3 regions of the Phyllobacterium sp. 0TCS1.6A genome follow, and region 1 is predicted to be linked to each of the others. Evidence: riboswitches for the same ligand, from Rfam matches in the RefSeq annotation. Region 1 holds a riboswitch; each other region holds the start of a gene.
The links. A riboswitch is a leader RNA that binds a small molecule or an ion and turns the genes downstream of it on or off. The one in region 1 is predicted to bind thiamine pyrophosphate.
Positions count from the first base shown of each region.

Region 2: another riboswitch for thiamine pyrophosphate. It lies ahead of thiC (phosphomethylpyrimidine synthase ThiC); the one in region 1 lies ahead of thiE (thiamine phosphate synthase).
Region 3: another riboswitch for thiamine pyrophosphate. It lies ahead of thiB (thiamine ABC transporter substrate binding subunit); the one in region 1 lies ahead of thiE (thiamine phosphate synthase).

Region 1 covers NZ_JAPMAB010000008.1:23,130-33,689, forward strand. Annotated here, with positions in the region: gene gyrB (DNA topoisomerase (ATP-hydrolyzing) subunit B) at 1-834, shown strand, start outside; gene OSJ75_RS16655 (dipeptidase) at 1,082-2,137, shown strand; gene OSJ75_RS16660 (ABC transporter substrate-binding protein) at 2,171-3,781, shown strand; gene OSJ75_RS16665 (ABC transporter permease) at 3,829-4,881, shown strand; gene nikC (nickel transporter permease) at 4,878-5,801, shown strand; gene OSJ75_RS16675 (ABC transporter ATP-binding protein) at 5,798-6,628, shown strand; gene OSJ75_RS16680 (ABC transporter ATP-binding protein) at 6,625-7,371, shown strand; TPP riboswitch at 7,458-7,560, shown strand; gene thiE (thiamine phosphate synthase) at 7,620-8,279, shown strand; gene thiD (bifunctional hydroxymethylpyrimidine kinase/phosphomethylpyrimidine kinase) at 8,276-9,073, shown strand; gene OSJ75_RS16695 (lytic transglycosylase domain-containing protein) at 9,087-9,890, opposite strand; gene OSJ75_RS16700 (FadR/GntR family transcriptional regulator) at 10,151-10,560, shown strand, end outside.
Region 2 covers NZ_JAPMAB010000001.1:299,795-310,354, forward strand. Annotated here, with positions in the region: gene OSJ75_RS01410 (endonuclease/exonuclease/phosphatase family protein) at 1-696, shown strand, start outside; gene OSJ75_RS01415 (NUDIX hydrolase) at 699-1,457, shown strand; gene OSJ75_RS01420 (PhzF family phenazine biosynthesis protein) at 1,538-2,455, shown strand; tRNA gene OSJ75_RS01425 (tRNA-Lys) at 2,571-2,646, shown strand; gene OSJ75_RS01430 (RidA family protein) at 2,732-3,076, shown strand; gene rpsU (30S ribosomal protein S21) at 3,791-4,048, shown strand; gene OSJ75_RS01440 (NADPH-dependent FMN reductase) at 4,186-4,755, shown strand; TPP riboswitch at 4,791-4,907, shown strand; gene thiC (phosphomethylpyrimidine synthase ThiC) at 5,002-6,804, shown strand; gene thiO (glycine oxidase ThiO) at 6,807-7,760, shown strand; gene thiS (sulfur carrier protein ThiS) at 7,757-7,954, shown strand; gene OSJ75_RS01460 (thiazole synthase) at 7,956-8,729, shown strand; gene OSJ75_RS01465 (RrF2 family transcriptional regulator) at 8,735-9,184, opposite strand; gene OSJ75_RS01470 (hypothetical protein) at 9,483-9,671, shown strand; gene OSJ75_RS01475 (sulfate ABC transporter substrate-binding protein) at 9,896-10,560, shown strand, end outside.
Region 3 covers NZ_JAPMAB010000002.1:262,063-272,622, reverse strand. Annotated here, with positions in the region: gene thiQ (thiamine ABC transporter ATP-binding protein) at 1-467, opposite strand, end outside; gene thiP (thiamine/thiamine pyrophosphate ABC transporter permease) at 454-2,064, opposite strand; gene thiB (thiamine ABC transporter substrate binding subunit) at 2,064-3,047, opposite strand; TPP riboswitch at 3,119-3,233, opposite strand; gene pcaD (3-oxoadipate enol-lactonase) at 3,275-4,072, opposite strand; gene OSJ75_RS05490 (thiamine diphosphokinase) at 4,222-4,866, shown strand; gene OSJ75_RS05485 (hypothetical protein) at 4,952-5,233, shown strand; gene OSJ75_RS05480 (YMGG-like glycine zipper-containing protein) at 5,373-5,735, shown strand; gene OSJ75_RS05475 (ABC-F family ATP-binding cassette domain-containing protein) at 5,889-7,715, shown strand; gene OSJ75_RS05470 (cell division protein ZapA) at 7,726-8,091, opposite strand; gene OSJ75_RS05465 (DUF4164 domain-containing protein) at 8,110-8,382, opposite strand; gene tkt (transketolase) at 8,706-10,560, shown strand, end outside.

The DNA of each region.
Region 1 (10,560 bases):
ATCTATATCGCCCAGCCGCCGCTCTACAAGGTGACGCGCGGCAAGTCCTCGCAATACATCAAGAATGAAGAGGCCTTCGAACAGTTCCTCGTCGATTCGGGTCTGGAAGAGGCCTCCCTGTCGCTGGATACCGGCGAGGTCAGGATGGGGGCGGATCTGCGCAGCGTCATCAATGACGCGCTGGCGGTGCGCCATCTCCTCAATGGGTTGAACACGCGCTACAACCGTTCCGTCGTCGAACAGGCGACGATCGCCGGCGCGCTCAATCCCGAGGCGCTGTCCGATCCCGCGCGTTCGGAGGAATTGGCCGCCGAAGTGGCCGGACGTCTCGATATCATCGCCGAGGAAACGGAGAAGGGCTGGACCGGCCGTGTCGCCCTGGCTGCCGATGGCGTCGACGGCTATATTTTCGAGCGCTCGCTGCGCGGCGTGAAGGAGACGGTGACGCTGGACATGGCGCTGCTGGGTTCGGCCGATGCGCGCCAGCTCGATCGCTATACGGCGCGCCTGCACGATATCTATTCGCGGCCGCCGGTGCTGCGCCGCAAGGAGAAGATCGATACGGTCGCCGGGCCCATCGCCCTGCTCGAAGCCGTCTTCGCCGCCGGCCGCAAGGGGCTTTCGCTCCAGCGCTACAAGGGTCTCGGCGAAATGAATGCCGACCAGTTGTGGGAAACGACGCTCGACCCGAATGCGCGCTCGCTCCTGCAGGTCAAGGTCAACGATGCGACGGATGCGGACAGCCTCTTCGCCCGGCTGATGGGCGATGAAGTCGAGCCGCGCCGCGAATTCATCCAGGACAACGCGCTCAGCGTCGCCAATCTCGACGTCTGACGGCGAGTCCTGCCCGCTTCCCGCGCAGGCAGGGTTCTCCATCGCGACAGCGTTCCTCGACGGGCGTGGCGCCTTACCGGCGCCGCGCCCGGTGTCGTTTGGTCGCTCTTCTCCTCGAAACTATACTTTTGTCTAATAACTTCTTGAATGTTCCCCGGGGCCATGATCTTTTGGCCCGAATTTGCCGCGTTCCGTGAGCCGCCCGGCTCGCAGGGGCCGCTGTTTTTGTGGAATAGCCGGAGTTGAAATGCAGTCTGTCTTCGATGGTCACAACGATGTCCTCTACCGCTTGTGGAAACACTCGAAAGAAGGCGCCGATCCCGTCCGGGAATTCATCGATGGCACGCCGACCGGCCACATAGACAAGCGAAGGGCGATCAAGGGCGGGCTCGCCGGCGGCCTCTGCGCGATCTACGTGCCCTCCGGCGATCTCGCCTTCCGCGCTCCCGATGCCAACGGCCATTATTCGACGCCGCTGGCTGCGCCGCTCGAACGGGCGCCGTCGCTCGATATCGCCGTCGAAATGGCCGCGATCGCCTTGCGCATGGACAGGGCCGGGGCCTGGAAGCTCTGCCGCAGCACCGCCGACATCAGGCAATGTATGGAAGACGACATGTTCGCCGCCGTCCTGCACATGGAAGGTTGCGAAGCGATCGGCGAAGACCTCGCCGCGCTGGACCTGTTCCATGCGGCCGGGTTGCGCAGCCTCGGGCCGGTCTGGAGCCGCCACAACATATTCGGCCATGGCGTGCCGTTTGCCTATCCGATGAGCCCCGATACTGGCGATGGGCTGACGCATGCGGGCGAGGAACTGGTGCGCCGCTGCAACCAGCTCGGCATATTGGTCGATCTGGCGCATATCACCGAGAAAGGCTTCTGGGACGTGGCGCGCATCAGCGACCAGCCGCTGGTCGCCAGCCATTCCAACGTGCATTCGCTGACCCCCGTGGCGCGCAACCTGACGGACAGGCAGCTCGACGCCATCCGCGAGTCGAAGGGCGTTGCCGGGCTGAATTACGCGGTCGCCATGCTGCGGCCAGATGCGCGCGAAAACGCCGAAACGCCGCTTTCCGACATGGTCCGCCATATCGACTATATGGTGCAGAGGATGGGTATCGACTGCGTGGCCCTTGGCTCAGACTTCGATGGTGCTAAAATCCCCGCGGAAATCGCCGATGCCGCCGGAAATCAGAGATTGGTGACGGCGCTGCAAAAGGCGGGATACGGGCAAGAGGATCTCGCAAAGATCTGCCGCGACAACTGGTTGCGCGTGCTGCGCTCCGCATGGCACGAAGACAATTAAAAACAACTGCTCTAGAACAGGGAACCGAACGACATGTTTATGCAAAGGATCAACCCCAAATTCCGGCTCATGTTGAGCGGCGCGGCGCTTTCCGCGCTGGTGTTCTCCAGCATTCCGGCATTGGCCGAGACGCCGCCGGACACGCTGGTCGAAGCTTTCGCCATCGACGATGTCATCACGCTCGATCCGGCGGAAGCCTTCGAGCTGACGATGGGCGAGATCAATGGCAACACCTATGACAAGCTCGTGCGCCTCGACGTCAACGATCCGTCCAAGATCGTCGCCGACCTCGCCGAAAGCTGGACGGTGTCGGACGATGGCCTGACCTATACGTTCAAGCTGAAGCAGGGGTTGAAGTTCGCTTCCGGCAATCCCCTCACTGCCGAGGACGTGGCCTATTCCTTCGAGCGCGCCATCAAGCTCGACAAGTCCCCGGCATTCATCCTGACGCAGTTCGGCCTCAAGCCCGACAATGTCGCGGAAAAGGCCAAGGCGACCGATCCTTCGACATTCGTGTTCACGGTGGACCAGGCCTATGCGCCGAGCTTCGTGCTCAACTGCCTGACATCGACCGTCGCTTCGGTGGTCGACAAGAAGCTGATCCTCGAACACGTCGTCAATGATGATTTCGGCAATGCCTGGATGAAGACCGCCTATGCCGGTTCCGGCCCGATGAAGATCCGCGACTGGCGCGCCAACGAGATCATCGTCCTCGAGCGCAACGACAATTATTATGGCGAGAAGGCACCGCTCACCCGCGTGATCTACCGCCATGTGAAGGAAAGCGCGGCGCAGCGCCTGCTTCTCGAAAAGGGCGACATCGACATCGCGCGCAATCTGGAGCCGAACGATCTCGAACAGGTCACCAAGAACAGCGACATCACCACGGTCAGCGCGCCCAAGGGCACGATCTATTATTTCAGCCTCAACCAGAAGAACGAGAACCTGGCGAAGCCGGAAGTGCGCCAGGCGCTGAAATATCTGGTCGATTACGATGCGATCGGCGAAAAACTGATCAAGGGCATCGGCGAGATACACCAGACCTTCCTGCCGAAGAACATTCTCGGCCAGCTCGACGAAAAGCCGTTCAAGCTCGACGTGGCGAAGGCCAAGGAGCTTCTGGAAAAGGCCGGTCTCAAGGACGGCTTCACCGTCACCATGGACGTGCGCAACAACCAGCCGGTCACCGGCATCGCCGAGTCCGTGCAGCAGAGCTTCGCGCAGGCTGGCGTCAAGCTCGAGATCATCCCCGGCGATGGCAAGCAGACACTGACCAAATTCCGCGCCCGCACGCACGACATGTATATCGGCCAGTGGGGCGTCGATTATTGGGACCCGCATTCCAATGCGGAAACCTTCACCAGCAATCCCGACAATGCCGATACCGGCACCAACAAGACGCTGGCCTGGCGCAATGCCTGGGACGTGCCCGAACTGACCAAGGAGACCAGGCAGGCCTTGCTGGAACGCGATCCGGAGAAGCGCGCCACCATGTATCAGGACCTGCAGCGCAAGGTGCTGGAGACGAGCCCGTTCGTCATGCTGTTCCAGCAGATCGAGGTCGCCGGGGTGCGGGCGAATGTCAAGAACCTGAAGCTCGGGCCGTCATTCGACACCAATTACGTGTTCAATGTCTCCAAGTGATTGGGGTCTCCAAGTGATTGGGACATGAATCGGTGACTATCCCTGATATCAATCCGGGGTCCGGGCGCTCTGGCGCCTGGGCTTCGACCTTCGCCTGGGCGCTTGGACGTTTCCTGCTCATCGGCGCGATCACATTCCTCGGGCTGCTGGCGGTCACGTTCTTCATCGGCCGTGTCATCCCCATCGATCCGGCCATCGCCATCGTCGGCGACCGCGCACCGGCCCATGTGGTCGAGCGCGTGCGGGAGGAGCTCGGGCTCAACCTGCCGCTCTACCAGCAGTTCGTCCTCTATGTGAAAGGCGTGCTTCAGGGCGATTTCGGCAATTCCGTGCTGACCACCAATCCGGTCATGGCCGACATCCGCCGCGTCTTTCCGGCCACGATGGAGCTTGCCACCTTCGGCACGCTCATCGGCGCGGTGTTCGGCATCCCGCTTGGCGTGCTTGCCGCCGTCAAGCGCGGCAGCCTCATCGACCAGATCGTCCGCATCATCGGCCTCATCGGCTATTCGATGCCGATCTTCTGGCTCGGCCTGCTCGGACTGCTGCTGTTCTATGCCAAGCTCGGCTGGACGTCCGGCCCCGGCCGCATCGACGTCGTCTACGAATATACGTTCACGCCGATCACCGGCTTCTACCTGCTCGATGCGATCCTGCAGAACAATTGGGATGCTTTCCGCAACATATTCAGCTTCATCATCCTGCCGGCATCGCTGCTCGGCTATTTCTCGCTCGCCTATATCAGCCGCATGACGCGTTCCTTCATGCTCAATGAGCTCGAGCAGGAATATGTCATCACCGCCCGCGCCAAGGGCCTGTCCGAAACGCGCATCATCTGGGCCCATGCGCTGCGCAATGCCGCCGTGCCGCTCGTGACCGTGATCGCCCTGTCCTATGCCGGGCTGCTCGAAGGTTCGGTGCTGACGGAAACGGTCTTCTCCTGGCCGGGCCTCGGCAGCTACATCACCAATTCGCTGCAGAATGCCGACATGAACGCCGTGCTTGGCGGTACGATCGTCATCGGCGCGGTGTTCATCGCAGTCAACCTCCTGTCCGATCTGCTCTATCGGGCCCTCGACCCACGGACGCGCAAACGATGAACGCTCCCTCACGCAGCATGACCCGCCGGGAATGGCTCACGACAGACAGGCCGCAATCGCGCCTGCAGGCACGGCTTGGCCGCGCCTATCTCGTATGGAGCCGCTTTGCCAGCAACAGGCTGGCCGTTGCAGGCCTCGCCATCATCGTCGCGCTTCTCCTTGTCGCCATCTTCGCGGGCTACCTCGCGCCGCATTCGCCGGTCAGCGGCGACCTGCGCAATGCACGGCTATTGCCCCCCGGCGGCGAATACTGGCTCGGGACGGACGATCAGGGCCGCGATATCCTCTCGCGCCTCATCTATGGCTCCCGGCTCACGCTCTACGTCGTCGTGCTGGTCGCCATCATCGCCGCGCCCATCGGCCTGCTCGTCGGCACCGTGTCCGGCTATGCCGGTGGCTGGGTCGATGCCATCCTGATGCGGATCACCGACATCTTCCTGGCATTCCCGAAACTCATTCTCGCACTGGCCTTCGTCGCCGCCCTCGGACCGGGCATCGAGAATGCCGTCATCGCCATCGCCATAACCTCGTGGCCGCCCTATGCGCGCATCGCCCGCGCCGAGACGCTGACGGTGCGCAATTCCGATTACATCGCCGCGGTGCAATTGATGGGCGCTTCGCCGCTGCGGATCGTCCTGCGCCACATCATGCCGCTCTGCCTGTCTTCGCTGATCGTCCGGGTGACGCTCGACATGGCCGGCATCATCCTCACCGCCGCCGGCCTCGGCTTTCTCGGCCTCGGCGCGCAGCCGCCTCTGCCGGAATGGGGCGCGATGATCGCCTCCGGCCGCCGCTTCATCCTCGATCAATGGTGGGTGGCGGCAGCGCCCGGCTTCGCCATCCTCGTCGTCAGCCTCGGCTTCAACCTCCTCGGCGACGGCCTGCGCGACGCGCTCGATCCGCGGGGGAGCACCCAATGACGCTGCTGACGGTCGAAAACCTGCGGGTGCAGTTTCCGACGCGCACCGGCGTGGTCGATGCGGTACGCGGCGTGTCCTTCACGCTCGGCCGGGAGCGGCTCGGCATCGTCGGCGAATCCGGCTCCGGCAAGTCGCAGACCGGGCGCGCCATCATGGGGCTGACGCCGCCCCATGCGCGCATATCCGCCGACAGGCTCGAATTCGACGGAACCGACATGCTGGCCGCTTCGGCCAGGGAACGGCGGGCGCTGCGCGGCAACAGGATCGCGATGGTCCTGCAGGACCCGAAATATTCGCTCAATCCGGTGATGAGCATCGGGCGCCAGATCGTGGAGACGCTGCGGACGCATGAGCGCGTCAGCCGCGGCGAGGCACGCCGCCGGGCGCTCGACATGCTGGCCGCCGTGCAGATCCGGGATCCGGAACGTGTCTTCGACCTGCATCCGCACGAGGTGTCGGGCGGCATGGGGCAAAGGGCGATGATCGCCATGATGCTGATCACGGGCCCGGAACTGCTGATCGCCGACGAGCCGACTTCGGCGCTGGACGTAACCGTGCAGCTCGATGTCCTGCGCATCCTCGACGATCTGGTGCGCGACCGCGGCATGGGGCTGATCTTCATTTCACACGATCTGCGTCTCGTCTCGTCGTTCTGCGACCGCGTCATCGTCATGTATGCCGGCCGCATCGTCGAGGAGATCGCCGCGATGGAACTCGGCAATGCGAAGCACCCCTATACGCAGGGACTGTTGAACTGCATGCCGCAGATCGGCGCCGACAGGCATCCGCTTCCCGTCCTCGAAAGAAAGCCGGAGTGGGCCTCATGACCAAGCCGCTGATCATCGAATACCTGCAGGTGACCTATGACGGGTTCCAGGCCCTGCGCGGGGTCAGCCTCGACGTCAATGCCGGCGAATCCTTCGGGCTGGTCGGGGAATCGGGCTCGGGGAAATCGACGCTCCTGCGCGCGGTGGCAGGTCTTGCTCCCGTGACCGGCGGGACGATCACCGTCAATGGCAATCCCCTGGGCAGCACCAGGACCAAGGCGTTCTACCGCGACGTCCAGATGGTGTTCCAGGACCCCTATGGCTCCCTGCATCCGCGCCAGACCGTGGACCGGCTGCTGCTCGAACCGCTGGCGATCCATGGTTTCGACGATGCGGAGCGGCGCATCCTGCGGGCGCTCGACGAGGTCGGCCTCGGCTCGAGCTTCCGCTTCCGCTATTCGCACCAGCTTTCGGGCGGCCAGCGCCAGCGCGTGGCGATCGCCCGCGCGCTGATCCTCGAACCTTCGATCCTGCTGCTCGACGAGCCGACTTCGGCTCTCGACGCCTCGGTGCAGGCGGAAGTCCTCAACCTGCTGGAGCAGATCAGGCGCGACCGGGATCTCACCTTCGTCATGGTCAGCCATGATCTGGCCGTCGTCACCCATATGTGCGACCGGCTGATGGTGATGCAGAACGGCGCGGAGGTCGAGCGGCTGACGGCGGGGGCGCTGGCGCAGCAGGCCGTCACCCAGGACTATACCCGCAATCTCCTCGTCGCGAGCAAGGGCTTCGTGCGGCCCTGATATACCGGGCCTGACATCGGGCCACGGCAGATGGGCCGATCGAGGCGGCAGCGCATTGACTTCGCCCGCGCGCCGCCCCATCATGACTTCATTCCGAGGGGGGCATCCTACGATGCTGAGATGGCGGTGAGCCGGACCCTTGAACCTGATCCGGGTCATGCCGGCGTAGGAACGGGAATGGACATTCATCACGCTGTCTCAGCCTCGCCTTCGCACTTGTCCGGATCTCCAATCGATGGAGTGCCGAAGTGCCAGATGTAGATTACCGCCTCAATGCCATTGTCGATTTCGACGCCATAGGACCTGCGAGGGACCTCGGCGCGCTGGCGCTGGCTGCCGCCAGGGGCGGCGCGACGATCATCCAGTATCGCGACAAGAATTCGCCGACGCGCCAGATGGTGGAGCGAGCCCGCACCATCCACGCGGCGCTGCGGGGAACCGGCGTTCCGCTCGTCGTCAATGATCGCATCGACGTCGCCCTCGCTTCGGGCGTCGAAGGTGTCCATGTCGGCCGCGAGGACATGCTGGTGGCCGATGCGCGCCGTCTGCTCGGGCGGGACAGGATCATCGGCCTCACGGTCAAGAACGAGGACGATGCGCGGGCGGCGCTGGACGGCGATATCGACTATGCCTGCATAGGCGGTCTCTTCGAGACGCCGACCAAGCACAATCTCAGCCCCATCGGCTTTGACGGTTTCCGCCGCCTGGCCGCGCTGATCCGCCAGGGCAAGCCAGAGTTGCCGATCGGCGCCATTGCCGGGATCGGCCTTGCGCGCACGCCGCAGGCCATCGAAGCGGGCGCCGATGGCGTTGCCGTCATCTCCGCCATCTTCCGCCAGCCCGATGCCGAGGCGGCAGCACGGCAATTGCGCGAGGCGGTCGATGCGGCGCTGACGGTTCGCGCATGACCGCCATCGCCCTGACCATCGCCGGCTCCGACAGTGGCGGCGGCGCCGGCATCCAGGCCGACCTGAAAACATTCTCGGCCCTCGGCGTCTATGGCGCCAGCGTGCTGACTGCCGTCACCGCGCAGAATACGCTCGGCGTCCACGCGGTCGAAAACCTGTCGCCCTCGATCATCCGCGCCCAGATCGATGCGGTGCTCGCCGACATCGCCGTACGGTCGATAAAGGTCGGCATGGTGTCCTCCGTCGCGACCATCGAGACCATAGCGTCGGCGCTGTCCGGCTGGGACAGGATGGTGGTGTTCGATCCGGTCATGGTCGCCACCTCCGGCGACCGCCTGCTGGAGGATGGCGCGATCGAGGCGCTTCGGGCGCTGCTTCTGCCGCGCTCGCTGCTGTTGACGCCAAACCTCGCCGAAGCCGCCTTGCTGACCGGCGAAGCCATTGCGCAGGATGAGCGCGCGATGATCCGCCAGGCTGAGCTCATGCTGGCGCAGGGGCCGGAAGCCGTACTGATGAAGGGCGGCCATGGCACGGGCGAGGACAGCACCGATGTGCTTGTGCGCCCGTCTGGCGTCCAGCGCTTCAGCGCCAGGCGGATCGATACCAGCAATGATCATGGAACGGGCTGCACGCTGTCGGCGGCCATTGCCGCGGAACTCGCCAAGGGCCAGCCGCTCGAGCAGGCGGTCGGCGCCGCAAAGGACTATCTGACGTCAGCCATGGCGGCTGCGACGAATATCAAAGTGGGGCAGGGCCGGGGGCCGGTGCACCATTTCCATCATTGGTGGAAGTAGCGGCGCTGGCCGGTTACGGGCGGGTCGTCGGCAGGGAAACCGCGGCGGGCGATGCCGCTGCCGGCTCGGCGCCATAGGCCATCTGCGCCGGCGTCGCCTGGGCCTGTGTCGCCTGGGCCAGTGTCGCCTGGGCCGGTACAGTCTGCGCGGGTGCGCTCTCTGCCGTCATGACCGCCGGCTTTGCCGTTGCAGCGCTCGACGGCTTCAGTCCGGTCTCTTCGAGCAGGCCCTTGCGCTTGGCCTGGTAATAATAGCCGCGGGAATAGAGCCGAACCGCCTGGTCCGGATTGCCATCGGCAACCATATAGGCTCCGGCGAGATATTTGACGCCGTATTTGAGATTGGTTTCCGCGTCGAGCAGATCCTTGGCGCTGCCCTTGTGGCCCATGCCGCGCGCGGTTGCGGGCAGCATCTGCATCAGGCCCCAATAGGGTCCGTTGCGCGCCGCGGGATTGAAGCGGCTTTCGCGATGCACGACGCGGCGGACGAGCGATTCCGGTACCGAATAGGCAACCGAATATTTGGATATGAGGCTGTCGAGGGCCGGGTCCGGCGCCTTGAAGGCTGCCGGGAGTGCTGCCGAGGCCGCTGACGGCTGGCTGGCCGGGGCGAGAGCAAGTTCCCTGGTTCCGGCCTGCGCGCTATCGGCCGCCGCGACGGCCTGCGAGGCTCCTGCCTCGGCGGTGCGGGGCGAGGGCTGCGGCACCGGCAGCGAGGACGCCTGCGGCAGTTTTGGATCGGTCGTGGTGCAGGCCCCGAGAGCGAGGCCAAGACCAAGACAGGCAAAGGTGCCGAGCAAGCGAATTTCAGACAGCATTTCTCACCGGTTTGACGATGGATCATCGAGTGGATTTCTCTTAGCCTGTTCGTGGCGGCACCCGGCAATCACTTTCTGATACAATGTGTAACAGCCGCCCGATGCCAACCGGCCGGCAGCGCCGCGTTTCAAGGCTGCGAGGCAAGAAAGCCCGCAACGCGGAGACGAGTTGACTCGCGCATATATATCAATGTATCAGTTGGCTATTGGTAAGACCAGTTTACCAGTCGGCGCAGAAGGGAGACTGCGCGGGAGGGAACATGTTTGCAGCCATCCAGCCGCGCCGGCTCTACCGGCAAGTGGCAGACCAGATCCGGCAACGGATCGAGGGCGGAGCATTTTCGGTCGGCGAGCGACTGCCCGGCGAGCGCGAGCTGGCCGAGGAACTGAGCGTTTCCCGCCCCACCGTGCGCGAGGCGCTCATTGCTCTCGAGGTCGAAGGCCTCATCCACATCCGCATGGGCTCGGGCATCTATGTCGCGCGGCAGACGCGGGACCGGCCGCTTTCGCTTCACTCCGAGGAACTGGAAGGGCCGTTCGAGCTGCTGCGCGCCCGCACGCTCATCGAATGCGCCATCGTCGAGGAGGCCGCGCTGGCGATAACGCCGGCCCATGTCGCGGCAATGGACGATGTGCTGACGCGCATGGCGCGAACCTTCAAGGATCCGCA
Region 2 (10,560 bases), on a different contig from region 1:
CATGTCACCTACCAGGAGTTCGGGCTGCATACGCCGGAACTGGCGCTGCTCGGCCTTGAACCGCATGAGCGCATTTTCAAGCGCGATTGCCTGTGCATCGATCTGCGCGTCGGCGGCAGGCCGCTTTCGCTCTTCGTCAGCCATTTCAAATCCATGGGCTCGCCGCGAAACGGGATGGACGGGCGTACGGCATCGATGCCGGTTCGCATGGCGGAGGCCAAGGCGGTGCGGCGCATCATCGAGGAGAAGTTCGGCGGCGTTGCCGGCGCCATGGCGCGGGATTGGCTCATTTGCGGCGATTTCAACGATTATCGCGAGCGCGTCATCATCAGCGGCGACAGCCTGTCCGGCTACGGGTTCGAGCCGGTCGAGGAAGCCCTGAGCTGCGTCAATGTGCTGACGGAAGGCGGCTTCTGCGAGAATCTCGTGGAGCGGCGCCCCGCGATCGATCGCTGGACGCTCTACCATACCCGCGGGCCGCAGGAGCGTCATCTTTGCCAGCTGGACTATGTTCTCGCCTCCGCGGCGCTGGCGGGCAAGAATGCCGGTGCGGTTCCCGATATCATCCGGCAGGGCCAGCCATATCGCACCATATTCCCGCCGGATCAGGCGGTCGAACGTTTTCCGAGGGTGGGCTGGGACCGTCCCAAGGCCAGCGATCACTGCCCCGTCGCGGTAACATTGGACATGGCCTAGGCATGCTGAATATTCCCGAAGAGACAGTCGTACCGCTTGCTGCAGCGAAGCTGCAGATCGACGACGGCCCGCTGGACTACGAGGTGCGGAACCGCCAGCAGATCGACGCCAACTGGCTGAGCGACGTGACGGACAATCCCGCGCTGTTCAACGGCCCGTTCTTCATGGCCGAAGCGGCGGACGTGGACAATGGCGTTTTCGCTGCCCGCTATCGGCGCACCCGTTTCGCTACCATGCTGCACTGGAAGAAGAATGCCGATCTGGCGAAGCCCTGGCATGTGTTCGCCGTCGGTGTCATCGTCTCGGCCGACAACCGGTTGATCGCCGGGCGGATGGCGGCTTCGACTTCGGCGGCGGGCCGCGTCTATTTTCCGGCCGGTTCGTTCGACGAGGGGGATGTCGTCGGCGGTACGATCGATATCGAAGGCAACATGCACCGCGAGGTGGCCGAGGAAACGGGCATCGACCTGTCGGCGGCGGCGGATCGCGACAGCGCGACCTATCTCGTAACGTCGAGACGCAGCATCGCCCTGTTCCGGCGGTACTACCTGGCGCTGGAAGCCCGGGAATTGCTGGCGCGCATCAGCGCGCATATTGCATCCGAACAGGTGCCGGAACTCGACGGCGTGACGGCGATTTCGGCGGCCGGAGAGATGGGGGAGGCCACGCCGGCGCCGTTCCGCATCTTTGGCGACTGGCATTTCAGCGAGGAGCAGCGACGACGGAGGCCGCGTCGGCCCCATAGGCCAATGCCACCATGACAAGGCCAATGTTACCATAACAAGGTTTGACTTGATCCGGCGAAAGCGTGTTCTATTTTCCGGCGAACGGGAGCGAAACCATGTCGGGTCGTCAATACGAGATTTATGATGTCTTCACCGATTCGGCATTGAGCGGCAACCCGCTGGCCATCGTCCACGAGGCCGAGGGGCTTGACGACGCGGCCATGCAGCGGGTCGCAAGGGAATTCAATCTGTCCGAGACGGTTTTCGTGCTGCCGGCGCAGAACCCCGCGCATACGGCATCGATACGAATATTCACGCCGGATTATGAACTGCCTTTTGCCGGGCATCCGACCGTCGGCACCGCCATATCGCTCGCCCACCGCCGCTTCGGCGCCGAGACGAGCGGTCAGGATGCACTGATCATTCTCGAGGAGCAGGTGGGGGCGGTGCGCTGCGGCGTGACGCTGGGCCAATCCGGCGCCTTCGCCGAATTCGACCTGCCGAGGCTGCCGCAGCGGGTCGCCTATAATTACGACAGGATGGCGATAGCCGCCGCGCTTCGGCTGGAGCCGGGCGACATAGGCTTCGAGAACCACGTGCCGAGCATCTGGGAGGCGGGCGTGCCCTACCTTCTTATTCCGCTCCACGGCATCGACGCGGCCGGGCGCATCCGGATAGATCAGGCGGCGATGAAGAAGGTGGCGCCCCGCATCGGCGCGCGGCAATTGCCCGTCTACGCCTATTGCCGCGAGACGGTGCGGCATGACAGCCATTTTCACGCCCGCATGTTCGTCAGCGATGACGGCACCTATGAGGACCCCGCGACCGGTTCGGCGACGGCGGCGTTCGCCGGTGCCGTTCACGCCTTCGACCAGCCGCTCGACGGCGTGCTGCACCTTTCGCTGGAACAGGGCTTCGAGATGGGACGGCCATCGAAGCTGCGGCTGGAGCTCGACATCGCGGACAGCCGGCTCGTCGGCGCCCGCATAGGCGGTGGAGCGGTGAAGGTCGCGGAGGGCCGGATTTTTGTCTGAGCTGCGCCAAAGCGCAGTTGTTGCACGGCGAAACAATAAAGTTGTCGCGAGGGGCTGGACAGGCAAGATTTGCCCCGTTATAGAGCGCTCACTTACTGCCGTTCAGGCGGCCGGAGGGCACATAGCTCAGTTGGTAGAGCAGCTGACTCTTAATCAGCGGGTCGTAGGTTCGATCCCTACTGTGCCCACCATATCTTCGAAAATAAGGGCCTTACGGCCCTTTTTTCTTGTGCCCCGGCGGGCATTGGCCTGCCATATTCTTACGAGGAGACATCCATGAGCGTTCGTCGAATTGAAGCTGGCCCCCGCATGAGCCAGGCTGTCATCCATGGCAATACCGTATATCTCGCCGGCCAGGTCGGTGGTCCGGGCAAGAGCGTCACGGAACAGACGAAGGATGTACTCGCCTCCGTCGACCGCCTTCTCAAGGAAGCAGGCACGGACAAGTCCAAGCTGCTGCAGGCGATTATCTGGCTCGACGACATGAAGGACTTTGGCGAAATGAACGCCGTCTGGGATGCCTGGGTCGATCCGGCGAACGCGCCCGCTCGCGCTACCGGCGAAGCCAAGCTCGCCACGCCCGAATACAAGGTCGAGATCATCATCACCGCCGCGCTTTAGGCGACCGACATGCCTCATGCTGTGCCAGTTCACCTGGCTCAGCACGAGGGTGGTGGATTGAATACGGAAGATCCGCACCACGCCCGCGAAATCGCGTCTGGTCATTGAAAATGGGGGGAGACGGGCGGTCTTCAGCGCGTCAGTAGGTATCAGGGTCGAGGTCCGAAGACCGCCCGCGACGTCTTTGCCTGCTGTTGTTGCGTTTGTCAGACGCAACAACCCGGAAACAAGAGCGCCACCTCCGTTTCCTTCTGCAGTTTGCTGGCCAATCGGGGTTGTCACTTCCGACTATTCAGCAACGCCATCCTCTCCCAGCAATCGAAACAGCACCGGAAGCTGCTCCCCCACTGGAAAGGACCGAATCAGAATAACCCGGTTCCAAAGTGGTGGGATAAGTTTTTTGCGTGCCGGAAGGAAGAATGAGCGAAATCAGCAGCTTACAGGGCAAAATTTTTTTTGAGGCCGAAAATCTATCCCACCACGTGGGCCAGTTGTGCCCCCGTTCACGGCCCACCTCCCTCATGCTGAGCCCTCATGGTTGTTCAGTGCCGCACACCCATCGCCCGGTGCCAATCCATGCAATTAATTGCGTGTAATGCGAACAATTGAGCTGCGGCACTGGATTTTCAGGCGCGAACTGAATAGAGTTCGCGCTTCTCAAGCTGCTCCAAGGCGATATACCGCGCCACGCAGACAAAATGGTGAGGATTAGGATTGCAAGTTCTCGTTCGCGACAACAATGTTGAACAGGCCCTGAGGGTCCTGAAAAAGAAGATGCAACGCGAAGGGCTGTTTCGCGAAATGAAGGCTCGACAGGCTTTTGAAAAGCCCTCCGAGCGCCGGGTGCGTGAAAAGGCCGAGGCTGTCAGCCGTGCCCGCAAGGCGGCGCGCAAGCAGGCTCAGCGGGAAGGGCTTCTGCCCGGCCCGAAGAAAAAGGAACGCGGCGCCCCTGCCGGCAACGATCATCGTTGAACGTCGCGCCTGATTGAATAAAAAGCCCGCGCGGTCATCCGTCGCGGGCTTATTCACATGGTTTCCCGAAAGTGCCTTCTTGCAAGCCTAGGCTCGTCGTCCCTATGCAAGGGCTGTCGTGAATCATGGAGAGACCAATGGCGCTCAAGTTGAATATCATCATTGCAAGTACACGTCCCGGCCGGGGTGGTCCGCCGGTGGCGGAATGGTTTCATGAATTCGTCAGGCAGGATGGCACGTTCGAGCCTGTTCTTGTCGATCTCGCGGATATCAACCTTCCGCTGCTCGACGAACCCAGCCATCCGCGGATGAAGAAATACGAGCACGAACATACGAAGAGGTGGAGCGCGGTGGTCGATGCGGCCGACGCCTATGTCTTCGTCATGCCGGAATATGATTACAATGCGCCGCCGTCGCTGATCAACGCCTTGATCTATCTCTGGAACGAATGGAACTACAAGCCCGCGAGCTTTGTCAGCTATGGCGGGATTTCCGGCGGCATGCGCGCGGTGGAATCGGTAAAGGGGCTCATGTCTGCCCTGCGGCTCGTGCCGCTCTCGGAGTCGGTGCCGGTGCCGCTCTACCAGAACTTCATCAATGACGAGGGCGTGTTCCAGCCCAATGAGGCGATCACCAACGGCGCCAAGACGATGCTTGCCGAGCTGGCCAAATGGGCCGGCGCGTTGAAGCCGCTGCGCGACGCCTGACACTTGACAGAGCGGCGCTAAGCCGCTCTTCTAACGCTATTCACCAGGGGGGTCCCGACAAGGGGCTGAGATACTGCTGGCTTTTGCAGCGCAGTGACCCGTTGAACCTGATCCAGTTCATACTGGCGTAGGGACGGTGCAAAGCTGCGACCAGCTCTGGCAAAAAGTCTGATTCCAGGCTCGCGCAGTTCTTCATCCTTCCGGCACAGAACTGGGTTTCCTTGACGCAAACAATGGAACCTGACGATGACCGACACACTGAAAGTATCCACGGGGCCGCTGCCGGCCTCAGAGAAAATCTACAAACCGGGCAAGCTTCACCCTTCGATTCGCGTCCCCTTGCGGCAGATTGCCGTTCATCCGACCGCGGGCGAGCCCGATCTTCCCGTCTATGATTCCTCCGGACCGTTCACGGACTCAAATGTGGCGATCGACATCGCCAAGGGTATCGCCCGGGCGAGAGAACAATGGTCGATCGCCCATGCGGATACCGAGCAATATGAGGGCAGGCATGTCCAACCGGCCGATAACGGCTTCGCATCCGGCGAGCGGCTGACGCCTGCGTTCCCGGTAATCAACAGGCCGCGCAAGGCGAAGAATGGCAAGGCGGTTACGCAACTCGCCTATGCCAAGGCCGGCATCATCACGCCCGAGATGGAATATGTGGCGATCCGCGAAAATCTCGGACGCGACGCCGCGCGCAGCATCCTGCGCGACGGAGAATCCTTCGGCGCCGCCATTCCCGACCACGTCACGCCGGAATTCGTCCGCGACGAGATCGCGCGGGGCAGGGCCATCATCCCCGCCAACATCAATCACCCGGAACTTGAGCCGATGATCATCGGGCGCAATTTCCTCGTCAAGATCAACGCCAATATCGGAAATTCGGCCGTGACCTCTTCCATGGAAGAGGAAGTCGAAAAGATGGTCTGGGCCATCCGCTGGGGCGCCGATACGGTCATGGACCTCTCCACCGGACGCAACATCCACAATATCCGGGATTGGATCATCCGCAATTCGCCCGTTCCGATCGGGACCGTTCCGCTCTACCAGGCGCTGGAGAAGGTCGGCGGCATTGCCGAGGACCTCAATTGGGAAATCTATCGCGATACGCTGATCGAGCAGGCGGAGCAGGGCGTCGACTATTTCACGATCCATGCCGGCGTCCGGCTGCATTACATCCCGCTGACGGTGAACCGGGTGACGGGCATCGTCTCGCGCGGCGGCTCGATCATGGCCAAATGGTGCCTGCACCATCACCGGGAAAGCTTCCTCTATGAACATTTCGAGGAGATCTGCGATATCTGCCGCGCCTATGACGTCAGCTTCTCGCTGGGCGACGGGTTGAGACCCGGCTCCATCGCCGACGCCAATGACGCGGCGCAATTCGCCGAGCTCGAGACGCTCGGGGAACTGACGCGGATTGCCTGGGAGAAGGATTGCCAGGTGATGATCGAAGGCCCGGGCCACGTGCCGATGCACAAGATCAAGGAGAACATGGACAAGCAATTGGCCATATGCGGAGAGGCGCCGTTCTATACGCTTGGACCGCTGACCACCGATATCGCGCCGGGCTATGACCATATCACTTCGGGCATCGGCGCGGCGATGATCGGCTGGTACGGCACGGCAATGCTCTGCTATGTGACGCCGAAAGAGCATCTTGGCCTGCCCAACCGCGACGACGTCAAGGTCGGGGTGATCACATACAAGATCGCCGCACATGCGGCCGACCTTGCCAAGGGGCATCCCGCCGCCAAGCTGCGCGACGATGCGCTGTCGCGGGCGCGGTTCGAGTTCCGCTGGGAAGACCAGTTCAACCTGTCGCTCGATCCGGAAACCGCGCGCCTCTTCCACGACGAGACCCTGCCGAAGGATGCGCATAAGGTCGCGCATTTCTGTTCCATGTGCGGGCCGAAATTCTGCTCGATGCGGATCTCGCACGATATCCGTGCCGAGGCGCAAAAGGAGGGAATGGCTGCCATGGCGGAGAAATTCCGTGTCGGCGGCGAACTCTACATGCCGTTGGAAGGCGGCGGGGCTGGCTGAGCATGCCGATACTGGTGAAAGGGGCCGGGGTTGCCGGCCTCACGGTGGCGCATGAGCTTTGGAGCAGGGGACATGACGTCGCCCTATTCGATCCTGTAGGGGGCCATCGCCATGCCGCCTCCTGGTATGCGGGCGGCATGCTCGCACCCTATTGCGAGCGTGAAAGCGCCGAACAGGCGGTCGTCGATCTCGGCGCCGGCGCGGCGGATTGGTGGGATGCCGCCTTGCCGGGGCTGGTGCGGCGCAATGGAACGCTGGTGGTTGCGCCGGCGCGGGATACCGGCGAACTGCGCCGCTTCGCCGGCCGCACGACCGGATTCGAGCCGGTCGATCACGCGAAGATAGCTGCGCTCGAACCCGATCTTGCGGAGAATTTCCGCAGCGGGCTCTTCTTCGGGCAGGAGGCGCATCTCGACCCACGCAACGCGCTGATGCAGTTGCGCACCAAGCTCGCGGCAGCGGGTGTGGAATTTCACGCGGCAGCGCCGGACGTCGCCGCATATGACCGGACGGTGGATTGCAGCGGGATGGCGGCCCGGCTATCCGGCCTGCGCGGCGTTCGCGGCGAGATGCTGCTGCTTCGGACGGCCGAACTGTCATTGGCCCGGCCGGTTCGCCTCATCCATCCGCGTTTTCCGCTCTACATCGTGCCGCGCGACGATAATATGTTCATGGTCGGCGCAACCATGATCGAAAGCGATCAGTCCGGCCCGATAAGAGCGCGGTCGCTGATGGAACTGCTCAATGCGGCTTATGCGCTGCATCCGGCATTCGGCGAGGCGGAGCTGGTGGAAACCGGCGTCGGCATCCGGCCCGCCTATGCCGACAATTTGCCGCGCGTGAGCCGCGATGGCGCGACGATCCATATCAATGGCCTTTATCGCCACGGCTTTCTGCTCGCGCCGGCGATGGCTGTCCGGGCGGCGGGCCTGATCGAAAACGAGGAAAAACCATGAGACTGATCATCAATGGCGAGCCGCGCGAGGTGAGCGCCCAGGGCCTCGGCGAGGTGCTTGCCGAACTGGAATTCACCGGCGACTGGCTTGCAACGGCGGTCAACAGCCAGCTCGTCCCCGCGGCTGAACGCGCTGGTTTCGTCCTGAGCGACGGCGACCGGGTCGAGATACTGACCCCGAAGCAGGGAGGCTGACATGCTTGATCTCTATGGCGAGCAAATCGCCTCGCGCCTGCTGCTCGGCACGGCGCAATATCCGTCGCCGGCGGTGCTGGCGGAGGCCGTCAAGGCTTCCGGAACAGGCATCGTGACCGTCTCGCTTCGGCGCGAGACGGCGGGCGGCAAGTCGGGAGACGGCTTCTGGTCCCTGATCCAGTCGCTGGGCGTGAGGGTGCTTCCCAATACTGCAGGCTGCCATACGGTGAAGGAAGCCGTGCTGACCGCGCATATGGCGAGGGACCTCTTTCGGACGGACTGGATCAAGCTCGAAGTGATCGGCAATCACGACAGCCTGCAGCCCGATGTCTTCGCGCTGGTGGAAGCGGCGCGCATCCTGACGCAGGACGGCTTCAAGGTGTTTCCCTATACGACGGACGATCTCGTGGTCGCCGAGCGGCTGCTCGAGGCCGGCTGCGAGGTCCTGATGCCATGGTGCGCGCCTATCGGTTCCGCCATGGGGCCGGTCAATCCCTATGCGCTGCGCTCGCTGCGAGGGCATTTTCCCGCTGTGCCGCTGATCGTCGATGCGGGGATCGGGCGTCCGTCGCATGCTTGCAGCGTCATGGAGCTCGGATTTGATGCCGTGCTGCTGAATACCGCGGTCGCAAAGGCTGGCGATCCCGTCGAAATGGCGGCGGCATTTGCGGAGGCGGTGAATGCCGGCCATCGCGGCTATCGGGCGCAGATGCTGGAACCGCGCGACTTCGCGGTCCCGTCAACGCCCGTCATCGGCAAGGCGGTGTTCAGCTAAGGCAATCAGCCTTCAAGGACGGCAGCGATGGGGCTTGCCTTGCCATAGGCGAGGCAGTCGGCGATCGTCGTGCCATCGAGCACGCCACGGGTGACATTCGCGACCCTGTGGAAGACATGGCGAATCTCGCATGTCTCCTCGCTCTCGCAGTCCTCACAGCGCCGATAGGCGATCTTGCTCAGGCAGGGAAGGGAAGCGATCGGCCCGTCTATCAGGCGCAAGACTTCGCCGAATGTGATCTCGTCGGCCGGCTTGAGCAGGAGATAGCCGCCCATCTTGCCACGACGGCTCATGACGATGCCTTCGCGTTTCAGATCAAGAAGGATCTGTTCGAGGAACTTCTTCGGAATATTCTGCTCATCCGCAATATCGGATATGAAGAGCGCCTTCTGCGCGTCTGCTCGGGCAAGAACAACAAGGGCTCGCAGAGCGTATTTTGCTTTTTGCGAAATCATTTTCTCTGTCTGACTGCGGTTTCGGGCGCGGCCGTCCCTTGTCGCGCGCTCGTTTCTAACCGAAATTGGTTAAAAAAACGATGGGGAGCGAATTTTTTACGTGAGCTTTATTGCCGCGCCTAAATCGCTGAAAATTAAGGCTTCATTAAGGATGCGGCCGGCACGCGGATCGCCGAACGCGCCATCGATACACGATTAATTCAGTCGTGATTGTTGACAAATGATTTCCTGCCGTCATCATTCGGCAATGGCAGCCGTGATGGAAGCCCACTCGCCACCTGATTTCAGGGAGATTGCAATGCACAGTGAAGCTAGCAGTATTTTCACCAAGGCGGAGCGTTTTTGGCGTGATGCCTTTTTTGCACGCCAGGACGACAGCGACGAACAGGGCGACAGGGTGAGTGCAGCCGAAGCCGCTGCACGGCGCAGAAGGAACTGGACCGAGGAAGATTTTCTCTGGTGCTGGCAGCACCGCGGCTTCTGGTAAGAACCGGTCCTATACCGCCGATTTTCGGCCGTTGTGACAATGGGCGGCGGCGCTCAGCGCCGCTTGCTCGGTTTTTGCCGATCCTTAGCACGAACGTCCTGATTTCCACCGTCCAATAGTATATTTTACCTTCCTAATCGCCTGCCGCCCCGGCAATGTCGAAAAAAATATCCGCGAAAAATCGCGTGTCGGCACCGCCGGCATTACCGGGCATGGAGAGTGTGATGAAGAGGATGATCGCCTACGCTGTTCTGGCGCTGGGACTGGGTGTTGTGCCCGTGAAGGCCGAGCCGACGGAAATATTGAATGTGTCCTATGATATCGGACGCGAGCTTTACGAGCAGATCGATAAAGCCTTCACCGCCAGCTACAAGGCATCGTCGGGCAAGGATATCACCGTCAACCAGTCGCATGCCGGTTCGTCCAAGCAGGCGCGGTCCATCCTCGAAGGGCTGGAAGCCGATGTGGTGACCTTCAACCAGGTGCCGGACGTTCAGGTCCTGCATGACAAGGGCAACCTCATACCCGCCGACTGGCAATCGCGGCTGCCGAACAATTCCTCGCCCTATTATTCCCTTCCGGCATTCCTCGTAAGGGCCGGCAATCCGAAGGGCATCAAGAACTGGGACGACCTCGTGCGGGATGACGTCAAGGTGGTTTTCCCCAATCCGAAGACGTCCGGCAATGCGCGCTATACCTATCTCGCCGCCTATGCCTATGCGCTGGAGGCGAACAACAAGGATGAGGCCAAGGCGCAGGAGTTCGTCAAGAAGCTGCTCGCCAACGTGCCGGTGTTCGATACCGGTGGCCGCGCGTCCACGACGACCTTTGCCGAGCGCGGCATTGGCGACGTTCTCATCACCTTCGAAGCGGAGGTGCTTGGAACCCG
Region 3 (10,560 bases), on a different contig from region 1:
GTGCGGGCCAGCGCCACCCTTTGCCGTTCCCCGCCGGACAGCGCCTCCGGCTTGCGCTTCTCCTTGCCGGCCAGCCCTACCTTGGCGATAGCCGACGAGACGGCATCCTCATCGGCGGAACTCAGCTTGAGATCCGGGCGGCGCCCGAGGCCTACATTGGAGAAGACGTCGAGATGCGCGAAGAGATTGTTGTCCTGGAACACCATCGATACCGCGCGGCGGGATGGCGGAAGCAGCGTGACATCCTTGCCGCCGATCCAAACTCGGCCGGACTCCGCCTTCTCGAAGCCGGCGACGAGATTGAGCAGGGTCGATTTGCCGGAGCCGCTCGGGCCGATGATGGCGGCGATCGCGGAGCCTTCGACGGTGAGGTCGAAAAGCATTTCCATCGAACCATAGCGAAAGGTGACATTGTCAAGCCTGACGGCGGCGCCGCCCTTGGCAATATCGGCTCTATCGTCCTGCATCGGCGTCTCCCTGGGCCCGATCCGCAAGCATCATCAGCCCCATGCACAATATTCCGAGGATCAAGGCCAGTCCGGCCGCATCGGCCGTGCGGTAGCTGCCCATCCTTTGCAACAGGAGGTAGGGCAATGTCTGTACGGTATCATTGCCGAAAAGCGCAATCGTGCCGAGATCGCCCAGCGAAAGCGCCATGGCGAAGGCGAAGGCAGCGCCGAGCGATCGCTTCAGCCCCGGCCAGTCGATCAGGCGGAAACGGGTCCAGCCGGCGATGCCAAGCTGGGCGCAGAGCCTGTTGTTCCTGGCTGCCATCGTATCCCATGCCGGGCGCAGCACCCGGAAGGCGAAGGGCACCGCCATGGCGGCATTGACGGCGACGACCATCACCGGAGCGAGGCTGAACGGATCGACATAATGCCGCGAAAGGATGAACCAGCCCGCGCCGATAACGATGGGCGGCACGACGAGGATAAGGCTGGCGCCGAGGTCCAGCACGCGCTCCAGGGGGCGGGCAGGGCCGTAGCCGCGCGCCGTGGCCACATGTTCCCGCGAAGAGACCAGCGCGAGCGCCAGCAGCACCGAGACAAAAGCCGCGGCGGCGCCGAGGCAGATGCTGGTCATGATGGCGCGCCAGACGACAGGCTCGAACAGCAGCCGGCCAAAATCGGCCGAGGCGCCCGAAACCACGGTGCCGGCGATGGGCGCGGCGACGAAGAGCAAGCCGCAGGCGATGAGAACGCCGCCGAAGAGCCGGGTGGATCTCTCCGGGTCGTCGAACCTGCGCGTGGTCGTGCGGAAGGTCTGGCCTTCCTCGGTGGGCCGCCCTGCCAGGCCGAGAAATGCCAGGGTTGCAAGCGTCAGCGCAAGCTGCAGCAGCGTCAGCGCCACGGCCCGGGCAATGTCGAAATCGAAATGCAGCGCCTGATAGATCGCGACTTCGAGCGTGGTTGCGCGCGGTCCGCCGCCGAGCGTCAGCACCACGGTGAAGGAGGTGACGCAGAGCATGAAGATGAGCCCCGCTATGCCGGGCAGGTTGCGCAATATTGCCGGCCATTCGATCAGGCGGAACCGGGTCGATTCGCTCATGCCGAGCTGTGCCGCAAGCTTCCAGTAATCTTCCGGGATCGTATCGAGGCTGGCAAGAATGAGCCGCGTGGCGAGCGGAAGGTTGAAGAATATATGGGCCAGAAGAATGCCGGTCAGGCCGTATATGTCGGGAACCTGGTGCATGCCGAGATAGGCCATGCCGGCCGCGAGCAATCCATTGCGGCCATAGATGCTGGTGATGCCGAGCACCGCCACCAGCGCCGGCAAGGCGAGCGGCAGGGCGAACAGGCGCAGGATCATGCTGCGTCCCGGGAAATCCGGCCGGGCATGCAGCGCGCGGGCCAGCGGCAGCGCGAGGATGACGGACAACAGGGTGGAGAGCGAAGCCTGGAGCAGGGTGAAGCGCGCAATCCGCCAGATATAGGAGTCGAAGCCGGTGAAGCCGCCGACGCCGCCCAGGACTTCGAAGGCGAGACCCATGAGGGCCCCGCCGGCGAGAAGCGAAAGCAAGACCAGAGCGAGGATGCCCGACAATGGTCTCGCCCGGAATGGCATTATTTGCTCATCGCCAGAAGCCACTCGTCGATCCAGTTCTTGCGGTTTTCAAACACCTGCTGCGGGGCAAGCGCAAGCGTCTTGGCGGGTTTCACAAGCTGGTCGAATGCCGGGTTGAGCGGGGCGCTCGTCGCCGCCGCCGGATACATCCAGTTGGTTTCGGGAATTGCATCCTGGAACGCCGTTCCGATCATGAATTTCAGGAATTGCGCCGAAAGCGGGTTCTTGGCGCCATTGACGGTGCGAGCCGCCACCTCGACCTGCAAATAGTGACCTTCGTCGAAGGACGCGGCCTTGTAGCGGTCGCTCTTGTCGGCGATCAGATGATAGGCGGGCGAGGTCGTATAGGACAGCACCATCGGCGCTTCGCCCTTGGTGAACAGGCCATAGGCTTCCGACCAGCCGGGCGTGACCGTGAGTACGCGGCCCTTCAGCTTCTCCCATGCCTTGCCCGCATCGTCGCCATAGACGGATTTCACCCATAGCAGGAGCCCGAGGCCCGGCGTCGAGGTGCGCGGGTCCTGGATTACGATCTTTTCGCCCGGATCGCCCTCGATCAGCGCCTTGAGGCTGGCAGGCGGGTCCTTCATCTTCTCGCTGTCATAGACCACGGCGAAATAGCCGTAATCATACGGAACGAAGACGTCGTCCTCGAAGCCGCCCGGTATCTTGACCGCGCTGACATCGGTTTCGTGCGGAGCGAAAAGCCCGGTCCTTGCCGCTTCGAAGGTGAGGTTGGTGTCGAGGCCGAGAACGATATCGGCCTTGGTCGAGGCGCCTTCGAGCTTGAGCCGGTTGAGGAGGGCGACGCCATCGGCAACGGCCACGAAATCCACCGTGCAGGCGCATTCCTTCTCGAAGGCTTCCTTCACCTTGGGGCCGGGGCCCCATTCGGCGGTAAAGCTCTCATAGGTGTAAACCGTAAGCTTGCCCGCCGCATGGGCGCCGGCATTCGCACCCAGCGTCGCCGCAAGCGCAAGCATGAGTGCATGGATCGTCTGAACTGGCCGCATCAGCGCCTCCTATTCTACGTTTCAAGAGGATAGGCGGGCTGTTCATCGCCGCATCTAATCCCTCCGCCGGTACAAGCCGGATCAGGTTCCGCGGGTTGGCGCGAATGACTCATGCCTCTCAGCCCATCTTGCGGATGGGCACCCCGTTAGAGCATTGCAAAGACTAGAGAAAACCTGTTCCGGGCGCAAGCGCGCTTTCAGGCGGTGTCGACCTCCTGGAGAAAGGCGCGGATCATCGCGGCGAGATGGTCCGGCTGCTCGATACAGGGCATGTGGCCCGCGCCCTTTATGAGCTCGTAGCGGGCATCCGGGACGAGCCGCGCCAGGCCGAGAACCGTCTCGGGCGGGGTCGAGCCGTCCTGGTCGCCCGCCACGCAAAGCGTCGGCACGGCGATGCGCGCCGACGATAGCGTCAGGTCCGCATCGCGAATGGCGGCACAGGTGCCGACATAGCCGGCGACGGGCTGGCGCGCCACCATGTTGCGATAGCCGGCATGTTCGGCATTGCCGGGCTGGCGGAATTCGGGCGTGAACCATTTCTGCATGACATCGTCGAGGATGCTGGCGATGCCATGGGCTTCGACCGCGGCGATGCGGCCATTCCAGCTGTCTGCCGTGCCGATCTTGTGGGCCGTGCAGCAAAGAACGAGCGCATGCACGAGATCCGGCCGCCGCGCATAGACGCCCTGCGCGACCACGCCGCCGGCCGAAAGCCCGCAAATCACCGCATTCCTGACGGCAAGCAGGTCGAGCAGGCCGATCAGATCATCGACATGATCATCCATGGAATAGGGCGAGGTGCCGATATCCGAGAGGCCCTGTCCGCGCAGATCATAGGTTATGATGGGGAAATCGCCGGCGAGGCGGATGACGACATCGCGCCAGATGCGAAAATCGGTGCCGAGCGCATTGGCAAAGACGAGAACCGGCGCGCCGGCCGGTCCGCCGATGAGCTGGTAATGAATGTTGATACCGTTGATATCGGCAAATTGCACGTTGATCTCCCGGATTGAGGCGGCTGGTTGCGGCCATGATACTTGAATTCGCCGCCCGGTGAACCGCAGTTCTTCCGGCATCCTGTTCCTTCGCCTTTGGGGCTGTTCCTTGGCTGGCCCTTGCGCAAAACGCGTGGTAATGGGCCTGCATGAGCAAATTCGTCGTGCTTCTCGGTGGTTCCCTGGTCGTTACGCCCCGTCTCCTCAGGCTGGTGGAGGGTGCGCGGGTGCTGGCAGCCGATGGTGGCGCGGCCCATGCCGAACCGCTCGGACTGGTGCCGGAACTCTGGCTTGGTGATTTCGATTCCACCTCGCCCGAACTCGAACGCCAATATGCCGAGGTGCCGCGCCAGACATTCCCGGCCAGGAAGGACATGACCGATGGCGAACTGGCCGTCGAGGAAGCGTTCCGGCGAGGGGCGACGCATGTCATCCTTTGCGGCGCCTTTGGCGGCGAGCGGACCGATCACATGCTGCTGCATCTGACCATGGCGGTGCGATTCGCCGCCGAGGGAAGGCTGCTGACGCTGTGCAGCGGCACGGAGGAGGCGCATCCGGTCGTTGCGGGCGATTATGATTTCGACTTCGAGGATGGAACGCCGTTCAGCATTGTTGCATTCTCGGAACTACACGGTCTTTTTATCAGCGGCGCGTCCTGGCCGTTGGAAAATATGGAACTTTCCTTCGGTTCATCGCTTACAGTGTCGAATGCCGTATGTGGACGCCTCCACGTATCGCTCCATTCAGGCAAGGCAATCCTGATCGCTGCGCCGCCGATTGCGTCCCGCTTGTAAAGAAAAGCGGAAAATGCAATCTTCGCCGCACAGCGTTGGGGACGCAAGCTGGGTTAGTTTGGTATTAGAACGGGAGAGGTCTTCCATGTTGAAAACATTGTCTACAGTCGCAGTCGCCGCGGTCCTGGCGTTTTCAGTAGCCGGTTGCACAACCAGCGAGCAGCGGACAGCTGGCTATGGCGTGGGTGGTGCTGCTCTCGGCGCATTGGCCGGCGGCGCCATCGGTGGCGGTCGCGGCGCATTGGCGGGTGCGGCAATCGGCGGTGCGTCCGGCGTTGTCGTCGGCGCGGCCACGTCGAATGACGGACGGCGTTACTGCACCTATGAAAATCGTTATGGCGAGCGCTATCGGGCGCCTTGCCGCTGATAACACGATCCATATTGGACCAGGCAGGCCGGGCAACCGGCCTGTTTTCATTGAGAGGCCAGCTTCTACCGATCTTTGTTCTGCCGCATTGGGATTGCAGCATGGATCGGTTGTTATTTGAGAGGGTAATATGATGAATATGCGCATTGCCGCCATCGCGGCGACCGCACTTCTGGCGATTTCGGTCGCCGGCTGCGAGACCACAGAGCAGAACCAGCGAGCCGGGACAGGGGCGTTGATCGGTGCCGGAGCGGGTGCTTTGGCAGGACAGGCGCTTGGCCGCGACACGAAGAGCACCGTCGTCGGTGCCGCTGCCGGCGGTATTCTCGGCGCCGCTGTCGGTACTGCAACGACGCCGCGCCGCGGCAATGAAAATCTCTGCCGCTACCAGCGTCGCGACGGTTCCATCTACAATGCGCCTTGCGAAGGCAATGGCGGCGGGGCCTATGATCGCGGCTATCGCGATGACCGCTATTACCGCGATTCGGACGGCGGCTACTGATCCCGACAATTCAGCATTTGTGCAGACAGGCCGGGTAAAACCGGCCTGTTTCGTTTGACAGACGATGAAATCTCGCCGAGAAGCGGCTTGATCTCCGCCCATGATCTGCGCCCAGGGCATTTAGACCCATAGCTTTTTAGAATAGTATCCCCGATGGCCTCTCCACCGCTTCTTCGCCTTGACAAGATCGCTCTCACATTCGGTGGGACGCCGCTCCTGACCGATGCTGCCCTGTCGGTGAGCGAGAATGAGCGCATAGCGCTTGTCGGTCGCAACGGCTCGGGCAAATCGACATTGCTGAAGATCGCCGCCGGCATGGTGACGCCGACCGATGGAGAAGTGTTCAAGCATCCGGCCGTCACGGTCCGCTACCTGGCGCAGGCGCCGGACATGGAGGGCTTCGACACGGTGAGGGCCTATGTCGAAGCGGGCCTCGGGCCGGCCGACGATATCTACCGGGTTTCCTACCTGCTCGAACATCTCGGGCTCAGCGGCGACGAGGCGCCAGGCCAGCTCTCCGGAGGCGAGGCCCGCCGCGCGGCACTTGCCAAGGTGCTTGCGCCGCAACCGGACATCCTGCTGCTCGACGAGCCGACCAACCACCTCGACCTGACCACCATCGAATGGCTCGAGGACGAGTTGCGGCAGATCCGCTCCGCCATGGTGGTCATTTCCCATGACCGGCGCTTCCTGGGGAATGTCAGCCGCTCGACGGTCTGGCTCGACCGCGGCGTTACGAAACGGCTGGAGCGGGGCTTTGGCGCATTCGAGGAATGGCGCGACAAGATATTGGAGGAAGAGGAGCGCGATCTGCACAAGCTCGGCCGCCAGATCGTGCGCGAGGAACACTGGTTACGTTACGGCGTTACGGCGCGGCGCAAGCGCAACATGCGGCGTCTCGGCGAACTTCAATCGATGCGCACCGAGTTCCGCACCCATCGCGGCGCGCAGGGCAAGGCGGTCCTGAAGGCCAGCGATGCGCGGGAATCCGGAAAGCTCGTCATCGAAGCGGAGCATCTGGTGAAAGCCTATGGCGACCGCGTCCTGGTGAACGATTTTTCGACGCGCGTGCAGCGCGGAAACTGCGTCGGCTTCGTCGGGCCGAACGGAGCGGGCAAGACGACGCTGCTTTCCATGCTGACCGGCACGCTGCAGCCGGACAGCGGCACGCTGCGTCTCGGCACGAACCTTGAAATAGCGACGCTCGACCAGAAGCGCGAAAGCCTGGACCTCGACCAGACGCTATCGGATTATCTCACCGATGGCCGCGGCGAGAATGTCATCGTCAATGGCGAGCAGCGGCACGTGGCGTCCTACATGAAGGACTTCCTGTTCCAGCCCGAGCAGTTGCGTACGCCGATCCGGGAATTGTCCGGGGGCGAAAGGGCGCGGCTGATGCTTGCCCGCGTGCTGGCCCGCCCGGCAAACCTTCTGGTGCTGGACGAGCCGACCAACGATCTCGACATGGAGACGCTCGACCTGCTGCAGGAACTCGTCGCCGGCTTTGCCGGAACCGTCCTGCTCGTGAGCCATGACCGCGATTTCCTCGACCGTACCGTAACGTCGGTCATCGCGCCGGAGGGCAATGGGCGCTGGCTCGAATATGCCGGCGGCTATACCGACATGCTGGCCCAGCGCAAGGAGGCGCTTGCCACGCGCAAGGAATTGCGCGGCGGCAAACAGGCCAGCATATCCGAGGCGGCCGCGACGCCGGCGAATGCGGCTCCGGCGCGCGAAGAGAAGCGCAAGCTCTCCTACAAGCAGAAATTCGCGCTGGAATCCCTGCCGGGCAAGATCGAGGCATTGCAGAAGGAATTGGCGGTCCTCGAAAAGCGACTGGCGGACCCGGAGCTTTTCAGCAAGGATCCGACGCTTTTCCAGAAAACCGTTGCGGAATCGGCCGCGAAACAGGCCGATCTGGAGAAATTCGAGCATGAATGGCTCGAACTGGAGATGCTTCGCGAAGAAATCGAAGGCTGAGGCGACCGGCTCAGCTTGCCTTGGGCGCCACTCGTGCCGCCAGATTCTCTATCCTGGTCGCCACTTCGGACAGGACGCCGGTGATGGCCGTATCGTTCTTGTCCGCCTTGGCCAGTGCCTCGTCGCGGCTCTTGCGCAGGGCGTCCGCCTCGTTCTCGAGGCCCGTCACCCGCATCTGCAATTCGTGAAATTCGTCCATGACCATGATGCCGGCCATGACGGTGAGCCTGAGGTCGCCGATCTCGCCGAAGGATGATTTCAGATGCGTAACGTAACGGTCGAAACGTTCCGCGAGCCCGGTCAGATGCTGCTCCTGGCCCTCGTCGCAGGCCATTCTGTAAGCTTTGCCGTCGATCGTTACCGTAACAGTTGCCATGACTCTTCTCTTTCAGCGCTAGCGGTCGAGGACCGTTCGGATCGATTCCATCGCGGCGACGAGCCTGCGGGAGACCTCCTTGTTCGCCGCTTCGAGGCGCTCTGCCCGCCCCTCGGAAGCATCGAGTTCCTGGGCGAGCTTGCGCCGATCCATGTTCATGCGCTGAACTTCCTCTTCGGCTTCGGCAAAATCACCCTCGCGCTCAAGACGCAGGTCCACCGCGTTCTCAAGGGTTGAAAGTGCCTTTCCCAATCGTTCGAGCACCTGTTTGAGGGTGGCTTCCGATGCCATTTTCAGCGTTTCCCCTTGTCTTCTATCTTCCGGGCGATGCTCAGCGAATCGCAAAAAGACGAACAACTTATGACGCCGAAGTCTAGAGGCTGGTGCGGCGTCGCGTCAATCAAGCCGGGGCGTCACACGCTGTTCATGCACCGATAATAATCCTTTGCCGAAACAGCACTCGTCGCCGGAGGGAGCTTTGCCATGGTTTGACCCAATTTTGATTTAGGTTTGATTGACTCCCTCAAGACACCTGCTATGTGTCGCGTGCCTTTTGGATTTTGTCTGACCGGCGTCCAGAAACGGCATCCTTCTCACTTCGAAAGACGGTGGCTATGACCAATTCTGAGAAATCCAACCAAATGGCCAATGCGATCCGCTTCCTCTCGGCGGATGCAGTGGAAAAAGCAAATTCGGGACATCCGGGCCTGCCCATGGGCGCGGCCGATATTGCGACGGTGCTTTATACCCGCTTTCTGAAGTACGACCCCAAGGCGCCGCATTGGCCCGACCGGGACCGTTTCGTGCTGTCCGCCGGTCATGGTTCGATGCTGCTCTATTCGCTGCTCTATCTTACCGGCTATGACGACATGCCGATCGAGGAGCTGAAGAATTTCCGCCAGCTCGGTTCGCGCACCGCCGGCCACCCGGAATATGGTCATGCCGCGGGCATCGAGACGACCACCGGTCCGCTCGGCCAGGGTCTCGCCACTTCCGTCGGCATGGCGCTGTCGGAGCGCATCCTCAATGCCCATTTCGGCGACAATCTCGTCGATCACTTCACCTATGTCATCGCCGGCGACGGCTGCCTGATGGAAGGCATCAGCCAGGAGGCGATCGCGCTTGCCGGCCATCTGCGCCTCAACAAGCTCATCGTGTTCTGGGACGACAACAATATCTCGATCGACGGCCCGGTCTCGCTGTCGGACAACACCGACCAGTGCGCGCGGTTCGAAGCTTCCGGCTGGAACACGATCCGCGTCGACGGACACGACCAGGATGCTATCGCTGCCGCCATCGAACGCGCGCAGAAGTCCGACAAGCCGACGATGATCGCGTGCAAGACCACGATCGGCTTCGGTGCGCCGACCAAGGCCGGCACCAACAAGGTGCATGGATCGCCGCTCGGCGCCGAGGAAATCGCCGGTGCCCGCAAGGCGCTCGGCTGGACGTCGGAACCCTTCGTCGTGCCGTCCGAAATCCTCGACGAATGGCGCCTTGCCGGCTTGCGCTCGGCCAAGGAACACACGGCGTGGCAGGAGCGGCTGGCGAAGGTCGATTCCGAGACGCGCGCCGAATTCGAACGCCGTATCCGCGGCGACCTGCCGGCGAGCTTCGACGCGGCCATCATCGAATACAAGAAGAAGCTGTCCGAGGAGAAGCCGAAAGTCGCGACGCGCAAGGCTTCGGAAATGGCACTGGAAGTCATCAATGGCGTCGTCGCCGAAACGATCGGCGGTTCGGCCGACCTGACCGGCTCGAACAATACCAAGACGAGCCAGACGAAGAGCATCAATGCCGGCGATTATGGCCAGCGCTACGTCCATTACGGCATACGCGAGCATGGAATGGCGGCGGCCATGAACGGAATCGCGCTGCATGGCGGCCTGATCCCCTATTCCGGCACCTTCCTGACCTTCTCCGACTATGCGCGCGGCGCCATGCGCCTTTCGTCGCTGATGGGCATCCGCGTCGTCTATGTCATGACGCATGATTCCATCGGTCTCGGCGAGGATGGCCCGACGCACCAGCCGGTCGAGCATCTGGCGGCATTGCGGGCGATCCCCAATAATTACGTGTTCCGCCCGGCCGACGTGGTCGAGACGGCCGAGTGCTGGGAAATCGCGCTCAAATCGCGCAAGACGCCCTCGACCATCGCGCTGACCCGCCAGAACCTGCCGACGGTGCGCACGGTCCACTCCGACGAGAACCGCTCTGCCTACGGCGCCTATGAACTGTCGCCGGCAAGCGGCGAGGCGAAGGTGACCATCTTCGCAACCGGCTCCGAAGTCGAGATCGCACTCAATGCCCAGGCGCAGCTGGAGAAGAACGGCCACGCGACGCGCGTCGTTTCGGTGCCCTGCTTCGAGCTGTTCGAAGCCCAGAGCGACGAATACAAGCGCACCCTCATCGGCAATGCGCCGGTCAAGGTCGCGGTGGAAGCGGCGATCCGTCTCGGATGGGACCGGT